Regions from separate parts of the Bombilactobacillus sp. ESL1197 genome, predicted to be linked through region 1. Evidence: a T-box and tRNA genes for the amino acid it is inferred to sense, from the RefSeq annotation. Region 1 holds a T-box; the other holds one or more tRNA genes.
What was found. The T-box of region 1 lies ahead of leuS (leucine--tRNA ligase). A T-box ahead of a tRNA ligase gene usually reads a tRNA of that ligase, here a tRNA-Leu.

Region 1 (10,149 bases):
CGTTAGCCATTTTATCTACAAAAGCACTGCCTAATTGATAGCCCCACATCGTTCCATAATAGCGAACTAATAAATTGGGAATATTATAAATTAGAATAAATAGTATTGGTCCCAAAACACTGCCTTTTTGCGCTAAAGAAATGCCAATTCCACTAGCGATAATTTTCAAACTACCCCAGAAAACAGAATCACCAATGCCAGATAAAGGCCCCATTAATCCAGTTTTCATAGCGTTAATAGCACTAGGATCAAACTCAGGATCATTGGCATTTTTTTCTTCCATCGATGCCAAGACACCAGCAATAAACGGCGAAGTTGCTGAAGTACAGTTAAAAAATTCTAGGTGCCGTTTTAAGGCAGCAGTTTTATCTTCAACACGATCATATAACTTATCAATAATTCCAGACATCGTATAAGCAAAGCCCATACTCATCATCCGCTCATAGTTAAACGACGCTTCCATGGGCATACTGCGCCAAAAAATGCCACGTAAATCTTTTTTAGTTAACTTTTTTTGCTCTTGAGACTTAGAAGTCATCCTCTTGTACCTCCGTCTGCGTATTCGCACTAGTCGTTGAATTTTTATGAATTTCATTCATTATTAAGTACATTATTCCGGCAAAAATGGCTCCGATAATCGATGCCGCAACCATATCTAATTTTAGATACGCGGAACAGACAAAACCTAAGAAAAAGAAGGGCGCAACACTTTTGGAAAATGACATATTGATAAGCATTGCAAAACCTACTGCCGGTAAAATTTCAGTTGTAATCGTGATTCCGTCGATTAAAGCTTTCGGAATAATTTGTACGAATGCTTTAACTAAGCCACTACCCAAAGCAAAAGAAATCGTTGTCACTAAAGTCATAACTAAAATTCTGGTCAAGGCAGCCCAGAGATGCATGTTGCCTGCAGCCTTGATTTTACCTTCATCACTTAAGTGATCAGCTTTGTGTGTCATGGCTGGAAAGACGACAACGTACAACAAATTCTTAACTAGTAAACCCAAAGTGGCAATTGGTAAAACCAATGTCAAGGCAACACTCACGCCGTAACCATTTTTTAAAGCCAGGGCTGTTGCCAAAATTCCTCCAATAATTTCATCTGGCGGGACAGTTGCTCCAACTCCCATTAAGCCCATAAAAGCTAACTCTAAAGTAGCTCCCATCAATAGTCCTTGCTTAATATCACCAAACAAAACGCCTACCAAAAAACCGGTTACAATTGGCCGTCCAATAAAAGATGATCCCAAAAAATCTTGCATATTAGCAATTAAGGAAATAATGAAAATGCCGATAACTTGTAATATCATTACCTTCTCCTTTACTTAATTAAAGCTGAAAATTCAGTGTCCGGATCATTAGGTGCCTGCTTAACTACCACTTTAACACCGTTATTTTCTAAATCCGTTAACTGTCTCACATCAGCTGCCGTTACATAGACTGATTTAGCGATACTTTGACTATTTTCTGTTTTATTAGCTAAACCTAAATCAATTAATTTGATATCTGGTGTTAACTTAGCTAAGCGATAAGCGTCATTAATTGTCTCCACGATAATAAACACTCGATATTTATCCGTCACACCACTCTTAATTGCTTTGGCAGAATCTGCAATTGATTTAAAAATCAATTTAGCACTAGCTGGTTTGGCTAATTGTAAAGTTTTTTTGCGAAAAGTATCTTGTGCTACTGCATCATTAGCAATCAAAATCGCATTCGCAGACAAATTATTGGTCCAAGCAAAAGCCACCTGGCCGTGTAACAAACGGTAATCAATTCTAGTCATTACAATCATATTCTCGTTTCTCCTTAAAAATCTTCATCCTCGACGGAATCTGCGACATCCATAACGATCTGTAAACCATCCTTGCCCATGGCAACTAATTCCTGTAATTTTTGCATTAATGTGACCGCATCAACTTGACTAGTTACATTAACGTAATTGATCAGTTCCAAGACCAAGGGCAAGTTCATTCCGGTAATCAAAAAGTAGTTATCTTCTCCTTGCACAAATTGAACTAACTCATTATTCACAGATCCTCCTAACACATCAGTTAAAAAAATAATTTGTTCATTCTTTATGGGCGTGATGGTTTTCAATAATTGCTCCTGAAAACTAAGATTGTCATCAACATAAGCTGTAATATAATGTAATTTCGGCTGTTGCCCCATAATTAATGACACCGTTTGATACATTCCTAACGCCAAAGTTGAATGACTTGCCAGTACTATTTCCACAGTTTTCACCTTCTTTATAGCCATATCTTCATTTATTAAATCTAGAGCTATTTTCAAATTCAGGCAATAAAAAAAAGACCATTTCTTAAAATGACCTCATTTTTAAAACCAATTTAGGGACCAATCATCTCTGAATTGTATTTTTATAATTAATAAAATTAGGATTATACCATGACTGTGTATATTCAACTAATTTTTTTCTTTTAGTAAAACCTTGATATTCAAAATAAAGCAAATAACGCTCTTCGGCTAACTTCAACTGCTCCGCAACAAAGGGCGCTTTTTCAACAGATTGGGCCTGAAAAGTCGTATGAAACATAATTGGCTTTTTATTTCTAAAAGCCATATAATCATACAACGACAATTTTCCAAAATCATAGCGATGAGCATCTTCAAATTCTCTAAACGGAATATAGGATTTTTGAAAGGCGATTACTTGGTGTGACACCATTCTAGTCCGAATTAACTCGTAAAAATCTTCATATTTATTATCAAAAATCAATTGCAATTTTGGAGAATGATAAATGGCTTTAAATGACCAAACACGACTAGTAGTATTTCTTTTATTAATGCGCATAATTTGTGTAAACGAATTGGGCGCATCATCACCAATTTTCACCAAATTGTTAGTGTCCACTTCCACTAAATACGTCCCATCACCGCGCCTTTTTTCTAAAATATTATCAGCCACTAATGAATTTATCGCATTTTTAATAGTTGTACGACTGTAACCTAATTGACTAACTAAAGTTCGTTCATTCCAAATCCGTTCATTAAATTTAAAAGTCCCACTAGTAATTAAATTGAGAATTTTTTCTTTAGCTTCAATATACAAATAGGTCTTCAATCTCCTTCTCCTTTTTGAAAAATAAATTGGTCCGGCAACAGCACCGTTTCTTCCGAGCGAATAATCGTTCCTTGCTTGTTACGAAAAATTGCTTTTTCTACCAAAACTTGTAAGCGGTCAACTTCTTGTTTGAACAATTTACGTTCTTTTTCATTAGCCCATGTTAACATCACATTTTGAGTGATTTGATTAACCTGACATTGATAATCTACTAGATTTTCCAAATCCATTAAATCACTTTGATCCAATTGTGGTAAAAAGCGGTTGGGAATTAAGGAAGTGATAATGGCAGTTGGTTGCTGTTGTTCTAACAAAACGAAGACGCGCTTTCTTAAGCGGCCTATTTTTTGTGCAAACATTGTATTATAAAAACCTGATTCTGCGACTTCTTGTACGTTAATCAACTTCGGATGCTGCTTAACTTTTTGAAGAGGAGTCGTATCTTTTTTTAAATCAATTACTTCCATATTATTTTCAGACCATTCTATCAATAGCGTTCCATGCTTGGTAAATTGCTTATTACTAACATATTATATACCACCGTTTAATCGCTAATTATTCAGACTTTCAGCCACTGTTTCTGATTCTAATCAACTTGTAATAGCAAAAAAATAAGGTTGGAACAATAAGATTAATGATCGTACTCTATCTAGAAGTAAACGAACATTAATTCATTATTGCGTTCCAACCTTATTGTTTTTTAAAACAGATTAATTGATATGCAATTTTTGCCGTAAATTAGCAACTTTGGAGCCTAAAATCTTCTCCGCTAAGTGCGATTTTAAAATTAAATAACCATAGATCCCAACACCTAATACAACTTCCAGGCATAATAACACAATAGCCCACGGGCGACCTTGATTATTCACCAAATGATATGCAACAAAATCCAAGATTAAAATGGCTACTAACATCACAACTGTTAACATAAAAATGCCACAAGTACGGTTAATGGTCGGCTGTAATTTAAACTCAAATTTCACACACAATAATCGCAACATCAGCCAACACGTGACCGCCATGCCAATAGCAGTCGCCATTAAGGGTCCAAAACTACTAAAAATTAAAATACATGGATATTGTACAAGCATTTTAACAATAAAACCAATCACAAAATATTTAATCGCCATTTTATTTTGATATAGTCCTTGTAAAATAGCTGACAAAACCGTAAATAGCCCCAACAAGATAGCTACTACACAACTAAATTGTAACAAGTAAATCCCCAACTGATCATATCGATAAAACAAAATATACAAAGGCTTAGCTACTGCATACATGCCTAAAGCTGCCGGTAACATAACTAAGAAAAACAATTGTAAGATATTACCAATTTGATCTTGAATTTCTCTTTGGTTATGACGCGAATAAGCTGCTGACAATAAGGGAATCGCAGTAACAGCCATCGCTGTTGATAAAGAAACCACAATCATAATTAATTTATTTGCATTAAAGGCAAATAGAGCATACATAGCATTCAATGTGTCTTTACTAAAATGTTGAAACGACGACATCATTGAATTAAACGTCGACTGATCAAATAATTGGAATAAGATAATGCCAGAATCCAGAATAATAAAAGGAACTGCTTGGCGAATAATTTCTCCAAAAAAATTCTGATGACGTGTATCAATTTCAAATTTACTTTGTCGTGATAGACGGCGAATTTGCGGTAATTGTTTTAAAAAGTAAATTACCAACACTCCTAAACCAAAGACCGCACCAATGAAAGCCGCAAAGGTCGATTGCGTTACGGCACTAACATAACTGCCCTTTTGCACCTTCATAATTAAATACGTTGCCGCTAACATATAAATTACGCGCGCCACTTGCTCAATTAATTGAGAAACCGCTGAAGGCGCCATTTGTGAATAGCCTTGAAAATAGCCCCGCATGAGACTCATCAACGGAATGATTAATAACGCAATCGCCAAGGCTCTTAAAACTGGAATGGCATTGGCATTGCCATCAGCAAACCAATCACTCAAAAGCGGTGCGCCAAAATACATCAGCGCTGCACTAATTATGCCCATCCAAGCCATGATTTTGATGCCTTGTTTAAATAACTGGTTTCCCGCCGCATACTCGTTTAAAGCATTGTAATGCGCAATTTGTTTGGAAATTGCCCCGGGAATACCCGCCGTCGAAATTATCAAAAATAGACTATAGATATTATAGCCCTTAGCAAATAGGGCATTGGCCAAGGTAGCCGTTAAAACGGAACCAAACCACATATTCCACGGAATGATATAAATAGCACCCAAGACTCGCGAAAAAATACTTCCCGCCGTCATCCAAGCTGAACCCTTAATTAAATCATTTTTGCCACCAGTTACCGCAGTTGTCACTGTATTCTCTTCGACATCTTGATCCATCAAATTGATCCTCTCTAAAATTGATGAATTATTATTTTACCACAAAATTCACAATTTTTTGCGGAACCACAATGGTTTTTACAATCTTTTTATCAGCAATAAATGATTGTGTCTTTTCATCAGCTAATGCTCTTTGTTCTAAATCAGCTTTGGAAATATCAACTGGCACCGTAATCTTATTTCTTAACTTACCATTAACTTGCAAAATAACTTCGACTTCAGCACTAACTAGATCTTCTTCATTGTAAGTTGGCCATTGAGCATAAGTGATGGATTCATCATGACCTAATTTTTGCCAAATTTCTTCAGCAATATGCGGTACGATTGGGGCTAACATTTTAATTAAACCTTCAGCGTAATCCTTTGGAAACTGATCTTGCTTTTGCACAGCGTTGACAAAAGTCATCATTTGCGAAATTGCCGTATTAAATTGTAACTTTTCATAATGATCACTAACTTGTTTCACAGTTTCACTATAAATCTTTTTCAAATCAGCATTCGGCTGCTCGGTAATAAAATCAGTCCGCAAAGTGTTGTCATCATCTGCATTAATATATAAGCGCCAAACCCGCTCTAAGAAACGATAAGAACCAGCTAAGCCATCTTCACTCCAAGAAATGGAAGCATCTAACGGTCCCATAAACATTTCGTAAAGACGTAACGTATCAGCACCATATTCATCGACAACATCATCAGGATTAATAACGTTGCCTTTGGACTTCGACATTTTTTCGTGATTATTACCCAAAATCATTCCTTGATTAAATAATTTTTGGAACGGTTCTGGTGTCGGTACAACACCTAAATCGTATAAGAACTTATGCCAAAATCTTGCATACAGTAAATGCAGCACAGCATGTTCGGCTCCACCGACGTATAAATCAACGGGCATCCACTGTTTTAATTTTTCATAATCAGCGATTGCTTCATCATTATGTGGATCTACATAACGCAAGAAATACCAAGAACTACCAGCCCATTGTGGCATTGTATTGGTTTCCCGCCGACCTTTGCGGCCATTTTTATCAACCACATTGACCCAGTCAGTCAAGTTAGCCAACGGACTTTCAATCGTACCTGAAGGTTTAATATCATGTTCTGCTGGCAAACGTAATGGTAATTCATCTTCAGGAACTAAACTCGTGGTTCCATCTTCCCAATGAATAATTGGAATGGGTTCACCCCAGTAACGTTGCCGTGAAAAGACCCAATCTCGCAAGCGGTAATTAACTTTCTTTTGGCCAACCTGATGATCTTCTAACCACGCCAAAACCTTATCAATTGCCTGCTGTTTATTTAAACCATTTAAAAACTCCGAATTAATATGTTCACCATCACCTGTATAAGCATGATCACTGACATCACCACCCGCAATGACTGCTTTAATTGGTAAGTCAAACATTTTAGCAAATTCGAAATCTCGGTCATCATGTGCTGGAACAGCCATGATAGCACCCGTCCCGTAGCTAGCCAAGACATAATCAGAGATCCAAATTGGTAACCGATCGCCATTAATCGGATTAATAGCGTAAGCGCCTGTGAAAGCACCTGTTTTTTCAGTATTTAAATCGGTCCGATCCAGATCACTCTTTTTAGCAGTTGTTTCCTGATATTGTTGAACTTGTGCTTTTTGTTGTGGGGTAGTAATTTGATCCACTAGTTCATGCTCTGGAGCCATGACTACATAAGTAGCGCCAAATAACGTATCTGGCCGTGTCGTAAAGACATTAAATGTTAAATCATGATCGGCAATCTCAAACTTAACTTCAGCACCGACTGACCGGCCAATCCAATTGCGCTGCATTTCCTTAATATTTTCGGGCCAATCGATCAAATCTAAATCATCCAATAAACGATCCGCATAAGCCGTAATTTTGAGCATCCATTGTCGCATTGGCTTACGGTAAACTGGAAAACCACCACGTTCAGTTTTGCCGTTGACAATCTCCTCATTAGCGACTACTGTACCTAAATCCGGACTCCAATTAACAGGAACTTTGGCTTCATAAGCTAACCCTCGTTTATACAATTGTTCAAAGATCCACTGTGTCCATTTATAATAATTGGGATCAGTAGTATTAATTTCGCGCTCCCAATCGTAAGAAAAACCTAGCGAATTAATCTGCCGCTTAAATGTATCAATATTTTGTTGCGTAAAATCAATGGGATTATGTCCAGTTTTCAGCGCATATTGTTCAGCGGGTAAGCCAAATGCATCCCACCCCATGGGATGTAAGACATTATAGCCTTGCATCCGCTTCATCCGGGCAATAATATCGGTCGCGGTATATCCTTCTGGATGCCCAACATGTAATCCTTTACCGGATGGATAAGGAAACATGTCTAACGCGTAAAAGTTTTTCTTATTTGGATCTTCTGTTGTTTTAAACGTCTTATGTTCGGCCCAATAGGCTTGCCATTTTTTTTCAATAACGTTGTGATTATAACCCATAATTACCCTCCTACAAAAAAAGTCCCATTGCTCTTGCAATAGGACGAAATTTACCCGCGGTACCACCTAAGTTTTATATATTAACTATATAACTCTCAAGTATTTAACGATACCCCGTGACTACTTACTATTAGTTCAGTAATCAAACTCCAAAGATGAGTTCATTAAAAAATATCTGTGAAATCACACTAACCTTCCACTCTCTGATAATCAATTTTTCAATTACTATTCCTTTGGTAAAAACTAATCTGACGCATATTATAAATAAAAATCACGCTAATTGCAACTAGTCTGACGAATTTTCAGTTGCAGCTTCCTGTGGCGAAACTTGAATTGAATTATCAGTAGCTGGGGTTGACTTAGTATTAGAAACTGCTTTAGCCTGCACAACTGGTGCTTTTTTAATAACAGCAGCTGGATCAGCATGATCTCCACTAGGAATTGTCCGTGAAAAATCAGTTTCAGTTTTTGCATCCTTAGGCCGATTGCTTGGTTTAGTACTAGGAGCTTGCAATATTTCCTTGTTGGTATTAATTAATTCATTCAGGGAATTATTAACAATAACCGGTAAAGCCGGCGTTTGTGTTTCGCTAGTAGCTGAAGCATCAGCTGCTGGATTTTGAAATTTATTTCTCACAATTACCGGGGCTTGTTGATTTTGATAAGTATTCCTTGTAGAATTATGGTTCACATCATTTGTGACTAAACTAACATTATTGACTACAATGTCATTGACACTTGGTTTAGTAGCATCAACTGATTGATCAAACCGCGTTAGATTATACTTTTCAATCAAACTGTTCAATTTATCGGCATATGATGTATCCGTGGCATAACGCCCCGTTAAAAAGCTAGTAGCATCTTTATAGGAACTAGTTTTACTACGCCAAGCTCCAGAATACATGCCATTATCGCGCAGTAAACGAACGTAGTCTTCTAAGGACTCACGATAGGAGGGATACTTGCGAAAATTAGCTTGAATACCATACAAATTACCACTGCCATCATCTTCTTGCGTGGCCATATTAACCGCTGATCCTTGAAAACTGCCTTTAACACCAAACAAGTTATAATTAGGCGCCTGGGCTAAAGTACTTGTCCCCCAACCGCTTTCTAAGAGTGCTTGGGCTAACATAACTGAAGCATAAAGATCATTATTATTGGCTAACTTTTGCGCCGATAAACCCAAATAATTTAAAAATGTTTGATCCCCATATCCGGACGATGTGACCACATTTTCCAAGTTATCAGCATCATTGACGTTAATTGTCACTTGATCAAAACTATCAGCATAACTCGTCACACTACTATGCTTTAAAGCATTTAATGCAGTTAAACAACTTAAGCAACTAATTGCAACTAGTTTAACTGATCTTCTTAAATGTTTTTTCATCAAACAGACCCCCTTTATTTGCGACTGGGATAAAAATATACTAAGGTCTTTGTCCCAATCTCATTTATTAGTTAAACTTCCCACTACTTCAAGCTAATTATAGTCACCAATGAACTTAATCAATGCCCTTTCCGGTAAGATTTACCAAAAAATTAATTATTTTTTAGGAGATTATTAATGAAATTATCAAAACTATTACTTTTTCTTAGCATTTTCTTTATCTCTTGTTTTTTAATTTTGACAATGATGTTATTTCATCATCAACCAGCATTACGGCACTGTGATTTCTGGTTTTTTCAACACTTAGCTTTTTTGAGTGAACATAATCGAACCTTCTTCAAATACATCACCACTATTGGTGCGCCCAAAGTCGTCTTTGGTCTAACTATCCTTATTAGCCTAATTCTAAGGAATCAACGCCAACGAATTTTTCTGCTTAGTAACGTAATAAGTAATTTATTATTAAACCAAGTTTTAAAAGCGCTCATTCACAGACCTCGTCCCAATTTAAATCATCTCGTTCAAGCAACTGGCTTTAGTTTTCCTAGCGGTCATGCTATGGCTACCACTGCTTTAATTGGTAGTTTAATTCTCATCTATTACCAAACTACGAAAAAAAAGCAATTACCATTTTTCTTAATGGTAATTGCCCTCATCATTATTATCAGTCGTCCCATTTTACACGTTCATTATTTTTCTGACGTTTTAGCAGGTACCTGTTTAGCTAGTGGAATTACTCTGCTGATTTACCTTGGCTTTTTTGAAAATCCTTTAACAAATAATCACTATGGTCAAAGAAATTGAGAATAACTGCCACAATTAAAATGATAATTCCCACTAC
Region 2 (10,149 bases), on a different contig from region 1:
AAGATTCAGCAATTACCACCATTGCATGAATTACTGCAAGAAAAAAGTCCTGAAGAAATCTTAACGTTATTATTTGCCACGGGAAATAAAATTTTAGAGAAAATACCAGTGAGTTTTACTTGTGATTGTTCCAAACAACGCTTTGCAAAAACGATTCAAGCTTTGCCATTAACTGAATTGCAGGCTATGGAACAAGAAAATCAACCAGTAGAAGTGGTTTGCAAATTTTGTGGACAAAAGTATCATTTTACACCGACTGAAATTCAACAAATGATTTCACAGAAATAATTGCCAGTAGGGTATTGACTTTGCTATCATGTAAATGATAGTTATCTGAAAAAATTAAAACTAACCAATTCATTGATTAACGCTAGACGCTAATTTTAACAGGCTGAGGTTTGATTTTAAAAGAAAGAAGAAGAGAGTATGGAGTGGAAAATAGGGGATGTTACGATCCCCAATCAAGTTGTGGTCGCCCCAATGGCGGGAATTTCTAATTATTCATTTCGCATGACGGCCAAAGAATTTGGGGCAGGATTGGTAGTTTGCGAAATGGTTAGTGATCGCGGTATTTTATACAATAATCAAAAGACCCATGAAATGTTGTATGTGAATCCTAACGAACATCCGATTAGCATTCAAGTTTTTGGTGGTTCGAAGGAAACGTTAGTTCCGGCGATTAAATATGTGGCCGAAAATACGGCGGCAGACATTATCGATATTAATATGGGCTGTCCCGTGAAAAAGGTTACTAAAACCGGGGCTGGTTCACATTGGTTATTGGATCCGGATAGTATTTATGATTTAGTGAAAGCGGTCAAACAAGAAATCTCAAAGCCTTTGACTGTGAAAATGCGCACAGGGTTTGATAGCGATCATATTTTGGCTGTAGAGAATGCCTTAGCGGCCCAAGAAGGTGGCGCTGATGCCATTGCCATGCACGGTCGGACTAAAGCGCAAATGTATACGGGGCATGCGGATTGGGAATTATTACATGAAGTGGCACAACATTTAACCATTCCGTTTATGGGTAACGGTGATGTGAAAACGCCCCAAGATGCTAAAGTAATGATTGATGAAGTCGGAGCCGATGCAGTGATGGTAGCGCGGGGAGCGATTGGTAATCCTTGGGCATTAAAAGCCATGGTCACTTATTTAGACACCGGTGAATTATTGCCAGAACCAACACCGGCTGAAAAAATTCAAATTGCGAAAGAACAATTAGCGCGGTTAGTGGAATTAAAAGGTGAGCGAATTGGTGTTCCAGAATTTCGGCAGCAGGCCGCTTACTATTTAAAAGGAATTCCTCGTTCAGCCCGCACGAAAGCGGCCATTAATGAAGTGAATACGCAACAAGAAGTTGATGAATTGCTGGATCAATTTGCCCAGCAAGCAATGCAACGACAATTACAAAGATAGGGGTTAGTAATATGGCAGAAAATGAAATGAATGATCAATTACGTGTTCGGCGACAAAAGATGCAAGACTTACGTGATGCTGGGATTGACCCGTTTGGTCATCGTTATCAACCAACAGCAACTGCCCAAGAATTGCATGAGCAATATGATGCTTTAGATAAAGATGCAATTGAGCCAGTTAAAGTGCAAGTTGCTGGTCGGATGATGACCAAACGTGGCAAAGGTAAAGTTGGTTTTGCTGATTTAAAAGATCGGACGGGTAAGATTCAACTTTATGTGCGTAAAGATGTTGTCGGTGAAGAAAATTATCAGATTTTTAAAAAAGCGGACTTAGGGGATTTGTTTGGCATTGAAGGAACGGTGATGAAGACCGACATGGGTGAATTAACTGTGCGGGCTGATCATGTTACTTTATTAACTAAGGCCTTAAGACCATTGCCAGATAAGTATCACGGCTTAACCAATGTGGAACAAATTTATCGGCAACGGTACTTGGATTTGATTACCAACCAAGAAAGTTTCGATCGTTTTGTGAAACGCACCAAAATTATTTCAGCAATTAGAGAATATTTGGACCAAAATGGCTTCTTAGAAGTGGAAACGCCCGTTTTGCATAGTCAAGCCGGTGGCGCATCGGCACGACCATTTTTGACACACCATAATGCCTTGGATATTGATTTGTATATGCGTATTGCCTTGGAACTACCACTAAAACGTTTGATTGTTGGTGGCATGGAACGGGTTTACGAAATTGGTCGAGTCTTTCGAAATGAAGGGATTGATACCAAGCATAATCCTGAGTTTACTGAATTAGAAAGTTATGCTGCTTACTTTAACTTTGAAGATGTGATGGACGAAACTGAAGGTATTTTTCGCTATGCCGCCAAAAAAGCTTTAGGTACCCAGCAAGTGACTTATCAAGGTCATGCTGTTGACTTAAGTAAGCCGTTCAAACGCCAACATATGGTTGATGCCATTAAGGAACGGACCGGAGTTGATTTTTGGCCCGAAATGTCCATTGAACAAGCTCGCAAGCTTGCAGATGAACATCAGGTTCATTACGAAGATTATTGGCAAGTTGGTCATATTATTAATGCTTTCTTTGAAGAATTTGTTGAAGAAACCATTACTGAACCAACTTTTATCTATGGTCATCCAATTGAAATTTCACCGTTAGCTAAAAAGAGTGAACGCGATCCCCGTTTTGTTGATCGCTTTGAATTGTTTATCTTAGGTAATGAATATGCCAATGCCTTTACTGAATTAAATGATCCAATTGATCAACGGGAACGCTTTGAAGCTCAGGCGAAAGAACGTGAAGCTGGTAATGATGAAGCTGAACCAATTGATGAAGATTTCGTGGAAGCTTTGGAATATGGGATGCCACCAACTGGTGGTTTAGGCATTGGAATTGACCGTTTGGTAATGTTGCTAACCGATGCGCCATCCATTCGTGATGTCATTTTATTCCCAACATTACGGCCAGGTGAACAAAATAAGTAAATTTTTGTTTGAGAGAGTTGCATTTTGAAATTAAAATTGTTATACTAATACAGTCATTGGGTTAGCTGATGATTGTATTGAGTCGCTAGCTCAGTTGGTAGAGCAACGGCCTTTTAAGCCGTGGGTCGTGGGTCCGAGCCCCACGCGACTCATACTATCGTTGAAGATAGTTTTAATTGCGGAAGTAGTTCAGTGGTAGAACATCACCTTGCCATGGTGGGGGTCGCGGGTTCGAGTCCCGTCTTCCGCTTTCATTATAATCACGCCGGGGTGGCGGAACTGGCAGACGCACAGGACTTAAAATCCTGCGGTAAGTGATTACCGTACCGGTTCGATTCCGGTCCTCGGCATTATAATGAGCACCCATAGCGCAATTGGATAGAGTGTCTGACTACGAATCAGAAGGTTGTAGGTTCGACTCCTACTGGGTGCATTGTACGATTGTACATTTATATTTGTGAATTTGATTGCGGAAGTAGTTCAGTGGTAGAACATCACCTTGCCATGGTGGGGGTCGCGGGTTCGAATCCCGTCTTCCGCTTTTTTCATCGGGAAATAGCTCAGCTTGGTAGAGCGCTACGTTCGGGACGTAGAGGTCGCAAGTTCGAATCTTGTTTTCCCGATTTCGGGAAATAGCTCAGCTTGGTAGAGCACTACGTTAGGGACGTAGGGGTCGCAAGTTCGAATCTTGTTTTCCCGATAAGTCCAGTTACATATGATGGTTGAAGATACGATATTATTTATCGTATCTTTTTGTATATTAAAAAGTTCAGTAAGGGAGGCCACGTAATTAATGCTGTTTAAACCTATATGCTTTTAAGATGTTATGTTACTGAACAAGAGTTGCTATGGGCAAAAGCCACACTTTCAATAGTTTGAAGCTTTTGGTTCTAATTCTTAATCATTGTTCAGATGAGTGTTTGACGATAAACTAAAATTAATAATTTAATTCATTACGATGACTTTTCATTGGTACTCTTGTTAATCTGCGGTAAAATAGTCAAACAACGTAATGTTTTAAGAATATTCAATTGAAGTAAAAGAAAGAGAGATTGTTATGAGCGAATTATTTACTGATAGTGCCAAAACTGCTCTAAGTTTGGCACAAAAGATCGCAATGGCTTTTCGTCATCAAGCTGTAGGTACAGAACATTTACTCTATGGTTTAGTAGAACAGGGTTCTGGAGTTGCAGCTCAAACAATTACTGAAATGACAGTCACTTCTGAGGATATTAAAGACGAAATTGAAGCCCTCACAGGCTATGGCGATAATACGGATGAGCGCCAAGATCAACTCTATCTACCGTATTCACCTAGAACGGGGCAAGTTCTAGAACAAGCTAGTCAACAAGCCAAATTGTTAGGTGCTAATCAAGTTGGAACCGGCCATCTCTTATTGGCTTTATTACATGATCAGACAATTTTATCTTCACGGATTTTAACTAGTTTGGGCTTAAGTATTGTTAAGACCAAGCGCTTATTATTAAAAAATATGGGTATTTCTGAAAGAGTTGATCGGGCTAATCAAAAAAAGAGTATGAATGGTTCACAAAGTGCGACACCAACACTGGATTCTTTAGCCCGTGACTTAACTATTTCAGCCAAACAAAAACACTTAGATCCGGTCATTGGTCGAGACAAAGAAATTGAACGAATGATCCAGATTTTAAGCCGTCGCACCAAGAATAATCCAGTTTTAATTGGTGAACCAGGAGTCGGTAAAACGGCAATTGTTGAAGGTCTTGCTCAAAAAATTATTAAGCAAGAGGTTCCGTTAGAGTTACTCAATAAACGGGTAATGATGTTGGATATGGGTTCACTAGTAGCTGGCACCAAGTATCGTGGTGAATTTGAAGATCGTCTGAAAAAGATAATTAATGAAATCAACCAAGATCAAAATGTTATTTTATTTGTTGATGAGTTGCATACTTTAATCGGTGCAGGCGGAGCTGAAGGGGCCATTGATGCCTCGAACATCTTAAAGCCACCACTATCACGCGGTGAGCTCCAAATGATTGGTGCCACTACTTTAGATGAATACCAAAAATATATTGAAAAAGATGCGGCTTTTGCTCGTCGATTTGCGAAGATTGTGGTGGAAGAACCAACTACCGAACAAACCTATGAGATTTTGAAAGGCTTGCGCCCAGAATATGAACAACATCATCATTTAAAGATTACCGATGCGGCTTTACAGGCTGCAGTTGATTTATCCAAACGTTATTTGACAGATCGTTTCTTGCCTGATAAAGCGATTGATTTAGTTGATGAGGCCGCTGCGCGAGTGCACATTAATCAGTCTGCACAGCAACAACCGCAAAAATGGCAGGCCCTGGAGCAAGAGTTGAATAATGTGGGGATGCAAAAAGATCAGGCTATTGCTCAACAAGATTTTGAAAAAGCGGCAGTTTTACGGAAACAGGAATTAAAACTGCAGCAAGAGCTTGCCGAAAGTGAACAAAACAGCGCACAGCCAACAGATGATCAATCTCAAGTAACTAGTGATGATATTGCAACAATCATTTCGCAATGGACGAATGTTCCGGTAACGAAGATTACCCAACAAGAATCCAAACAATTACTACATTTAGAAGATGAATTACATCAACGGATTGTTGGTCAGGATGAAGCTGTGACAGCCATTGCCAAAGCTATTCGTCGTGCGCGTAGTGGCTTAAAAGATCCGAAACGCCCCATTGGTTCTTTCATGTTTTTAGGACCTACTGGCGTTGGGAAAACTGAGCTAGCTAAAGCTTTAGCACAAAGTGTTTTTGGCAGCGAAGACGAAATTATTCGTATTGATATGTCTGAGTATATGGAAAAATTTAGTACTTCACGCTTAGTAGGAGCAGCTCCTGGTTATGTGGGCTACGATGAAGGCGGACAACTAACTGAACAAGTCCGCAATCATCCCTATTCTGTGATTTTATTAGATGAGATTGAAAAGGCTCATCGCGATGTGTTTAATTTATTACTCCAAGTTTTGGATGATGGTTTTTTGACAGACTCTAAGGGTCGCAAAGTTGATTTTCGCAATACAATCATTATTATGACTTCTAATTTAGGCGTTGATAGCCTCAATGAAGAACATAATGTGGGCTTTAACCAAACGACAGCTCACGATTATCAGACCATGAAGAATCATATTTTAGCGGCAACTAAAGAGTTTTTCCGGCCCGAATTTTTAAATCGAATTGATGAAATCTTGATTTTCCATGAGTTGACTAAAACTGATTTACAAGCAGTGGTCAAGATTTTGACGAAAGATTTAGTTCAGCGTTTGACACAACGGCAAATCAAATTGACGATTACAACGCGAGCTTTAAATTGGTTAGTGGAGAAAGGCTTCAATCCCCAAATGGGCGCAAGGCCGTTACGCCGGACGATTCAAAGCCAAGTCGAAGATCAAATTAGTGATTTATTATTGTCGCGGCAATTAGTTGCAGGTGATCGTTTGTCGGTAGGGGTAGCTAAAGGCCAGTTATCATTTAACATTCGTCATGCTCAAAAAGTTCAAGTCTAGAACTTGACACTTAGGTGAATTTGTTTTATCCTAATTATAATTAATTAGCGTGGTGCAGTGGGCGTATTCCCTCGAAATCTTGTCCGAGCCGGAATTATAAAAAAGCAAAAATAGTTTGAACTATTTTTGGTTTTTTTTTGCTTTCGAATTGTTAAATGCTAATTTGTAATGAAATTGTAATATTTGACTGGTAATTTATTTGATTTGAAAGGGTGAATAGTTTGACGCAAGACACAGTACGTTACCACAATGTCAATTATGGAAAACACCGGACGCGGCGGAGTTATGCGCGGATTAAGGAAGTTTTACCATTACCAAATTTAATTGATATTCAAACTAATTCTTATAATTGGTTCTTGGATGAAGGTTTAAAAGAAATGTTCCAAGATATTATGCCAATTAATGATTTTGCAGGAACATTATCTTTGGATTATGTTGGTTATAAACTATTAAAGCCTAAATATACGGTTGAAGAAGCACGTGATCATGATGCCAACTATTCTGCACCACTACACGTTACTTTGCGTTTGACTAATCATGACACAGGCGAAATCAAGACCCAAGATGTTTTCTTTGGTGATTTTCCCTTAATGACTGAGCAAGGAACTTTTATCATTAATGGTGCCGAACGGGTAATTGTTTCCCAATTAGTACGTTCACCGGGCGTTTATTACACTGCCGAAGCTGACAAAAACGGTCGCATGATTTATGGCACAACGGTGATTCCCAATCGGGGAGCTTGGTTAGAATTCGATAACGATGCGAAGAATATTAGTTATGTTCGAATTGATCGAACACGAAAATTACCGATTACTGAATTGATTCGGGCCATTGGTTTTGGTTCTGATCAAGAAATTACGGAAATTTTTGGCAGTAACAGTGATTCCTTGAACTTATCTTTAGAAAAAGATGTCCACAAGGATACCAGTGATTCGCGGGTTGCCGAAGCTTTAAAAGATATTTATGAACGCTTACGCCCTGGTGAACCTAAGACTGCTGAAAGTTCACGGTCCTTATTGTACGCGCGCTTCTTTGATCCAAAGCGTTACGATACAGCGCCAGTGGGACGTTATAAGGTAAACAAAAAATTAAATTTAAAAACACGTTTGTTAGGTTTAACACTCGCCGAAACTTTAGCCGATCCAGAAACTGGTGAAGTTATCTTAGCTAAAGATACCAAAATTGACCGGGAAGCGATGAGCAAATTAGCTCCATATCTCAAAAATCCTGACTTTAAGGCGGTTACTTTCCAACCAGCTGATGAAGGAATTTTGGGCGATCCAGTTAAATTACAGATTATTAAAGTCTATTCACAAACTGATGAAGATCGGATTGTCAATATCATTGGCAATGGTAATATTGATGAAAAAATCAAGCATATTACCCCAGCTGATATTTTAGCTGAAATTAATTACTTCTTGAATTTACAAGAGGGTATTGGCACCACTGATGATATTGACCACTTGGGTAACCGGCGGATTCGGTCTGTTGGTGAATTGTTGCAAAACCAATTTCGTTTAGGTTTATCCCGGATGGAACGGGTTGTTCGGGAACGGATGTCCATTCAAGACACAGCAACTGTAACGCCGCAGCAATTGATTAATATTCGGCCTGTGGTAGCAGCTATTAAGGAATTCTTTGGTTCTTCACAATTGTCCCAGTTCATGGATCAAAACAATCCTTTGGGTGAATTAACGCATAAGAGACGTTTATCAGCTTTAGGACCGGGTGGTTTAACTCGTGATCGAGCTGGATATGCCGTTCGGGACGTGCACTATACGCATTATGGACGGATGTGTCCGATTGAAACACCTGAAGGACCGAACATTGGCTTGATCAATAACTTGGCCACTTATGGGGTTGTTAATAAGTATGGCTTTATTGAAACTCCTTACCGTCGTGTTTCTTGGGATACGCATAAAGTTACTGATAAGATTGACTATTTGACTGCCGATGAAGAAGATAACTATGTGGTAGCCCAGGCTAACACGCCTTTGAATGATGATGGTTCATTTGCTGAAGAACGGATTTTGGCCCGGCATAAAGATGATAATATTGAAACGACCGCCGATAAAGTCGATTATATGGATGTTTCACCGCGTCAAGTTGTGTCGGTAGCGACTTCTTGTATTCCATTCTTGGAAAACGATGACTCCAACCGGGCGTTGATGGGTGCTAACATGCAACGGCAGGCGGTTCCATTATTAAAGCCACATTCTCCATTGGTGGGAACCAGTATGGAATATGTCGCTGCCCATGACTCAGGAACAGCTTTATTAGCTCATCATGCCGGAGTAGTGCAATATGTTGATGCTAAAATTGTCAAGGTTAAACGTGACGATGAAGATGTGATTGACACCTATCATTTGATGAAATATCGGCGCTCTAATGCGGGTAAATGTTACAATCAACGACCAATTGTGGAAAAAGGCAACCATGTTGATAAGAGTGAAATTATTGCCGATGGTCCAGCGATGCAAGAAGGGGAATTGGCTTTAGGTCAAAACCCACTAATTGCTTTTATGACTTGGAACATGTACAACTACGAAGATGCGGTTGTTTTATCTGAACGCTTGGTTAAAGATGACGTTTATACCTCAATTCATATTGAAGAATATGAGTCAGAATCTCGGGATACCAAATTAGGACCAGAGGAAATTACACGTGAAATTCCAAATGTTGGTGAAGATGCGTTAAAAGATTTGGATGAAACCGGAATTGTCCGGATTGGGGCCGAAGTTCGTGATGGTGATATCTTAGTTGGTAAGGTGACACCAAAAGGTATGACTGAATTATCAGCTGAAGAACGTTTACTGCACGCCATTTTTGGTGAAAAAGCTCGTGAAGTACGTGATACTTCCTTACGGGTGCCTCATGGTGGCGGTGGAATTGTGCAAGACGTGAAAGTCTTTACTCGCGAAGCCGGCGATGAATTAAGCCCTGGTGTTAATACGATGGTTCGGGTTTATATTGCTCAAAAGCGGAAGATTCAAGTGGGTGATAAGATGGCCGGACGTCATGGTAACAAAGGAACAGTTTCCATTGTGGTTCCTGAAGAAGATATGCCATATATGCCAGATGGTACCCCAATTGATATTTTGTTAAATCCTATGGGTGTTCCTTCCCGTATGAATATTGGGCAGGTTTTGGAATTACACTTAGGTATGGCTGCTCGGAATTTAGGTATTCACGTGGCTACTCCTGTGTTTGATGGGGCCAGTGATGATGATTTGTGGGAAGCTGTTAAAGAAGCTAATATGGCTTCTGACGCTAAGACTATTTTGTACGATGGCCGGACAGGTGAACCCTTCCATAACCGGGTAGCTGTCGGGGTTATGTATTATATGAAATTAGCGCATATGGTTGATGATAAAATCCATGCGCGTTCCATTGGACCTTACTCATTAGTTACGCAACAGCCATTAGGTGGTAAAGCACAATTTGGTGGTCAGCGTTTTGGTGAAATGGAAGTTTGGGCCTTAGAAGCTTATGGTGCAGCCTATACCTTACAAGAAATTTTGACTTATAAGTCCGACGATGTAACTGGTCGGGTCAACACCTACGAAGCTATTGTTAAAGGTGAGACAATTCCTAAACCTGGGGTTCCAGAATCCTTCAGAGTTTTAATTAAAGAATTGGAATCATTGGGCTTAGATATGAAGATTCTAGATCATGAACATCAAGAAATTGGTTTACGTGATATGG

Region 2: it encodes a tRNA-Leu, which carries the amino acid that the T-box ahead of leuS (leucine--tRNA ligase) is inferred to sense. The anticodon was not compared.

Annotation. Positions count from the first base shown of each region.
Region 1 covers NZ_JBYLTY010000002.1:13,482-23,630, reverse strand. The annotation lists gene AC3B6B_RS05755 (PTS system mannose/fructose/sorbose family transporter subunit IID) at 1-538, opposite strand, end outside; gene AC3B6B_RS05750 (PTS mannose/fructose/sorbose/N-acetylgalactosamine transporter subunit IIC) at 528-1,313, opposite strand; gene AC3B6B_RS05745 (PTS sugar transporter subunit IIB) at 1,325-1,798, opposite strand; gene AC3B6B_RS05740 (PTS sugar transporter subunit IIA) at 1,813-2,241, opposite strand; gene AC3B6B_RS05735 (GntR family transcriptional regulator) at 2,366-3,088, opposite strand; gene AC3B6B_RS05730 (hypothetical protein) at 3,085-3,579, opposite strand; gene AC3B6B_RS05725 (putative polysaccharide biosynthesis protein) at 3,799-5,463, opposite strand; gene leuS (leucine--tRNA ligase) at 5,495-7,915, opposite strand; T-box leader at 7,952-8,159, opposite strand; gene AC3B6B_RS05715 (glucosaminidase domain-containing protein) at 8,202-9,308, opposite strand; gene AC3B6B_RS05710 (phosphatase PAP2 family protein) at 9,486-10,112, shown strand; gene AC3B6B_RS05705 (MDR family MFS transporter) at 10,042-10,149, opposite strand, start outside.
Region 2 covers NZ_JBYLTY010000001.1:597,666-607,814, forward strand. The annotation lists gene hslO (Hsp33 family molecular chaperone HslO) at 1-288, shown strand, start outside; gene dusB (tRNA dihydrouridine synthase DusB) at 427-1,419, shown strand; gene lysS (lysine--tRNA ligase) at 1,431-2,921, shown strand; tRNA gene AC3B6B_RS02490 (tRNA-Lys) at 3,001-3,073, shown strand; tRNA gene AC3B6B_RS02495 (tRNA-Gly) at 3,100-3,171, shown strand; tRNA gene AC3B6B_RS02500 (tRNA-Leu) at 3,186-3,271, shown strand; tRNA gene AC3B6B_RS02505 (tRNA-Arg) at 3,281-3,354, shown strand; tRNA gene AC3B6B_RS02510 (tRNA-Gly) at 3,391-3,462, shown strand; tRNA gene AC3B6B_RS02515 (tRNA-Pro) at 3,471-3,544, shown strand; tRNA gene AC3B6B_RS02520 (tRNA-Pro) at 3,548-3,621, shown strand; gene AC3B6B_RS02525 (ATP-dependent Clp protease ATP-binding subunit) at 3,979-6,444, shown strand; gene rpoB (DNA-directed RNA polymerase subunit beta) at 6,666-10,149, shown strand, end outside.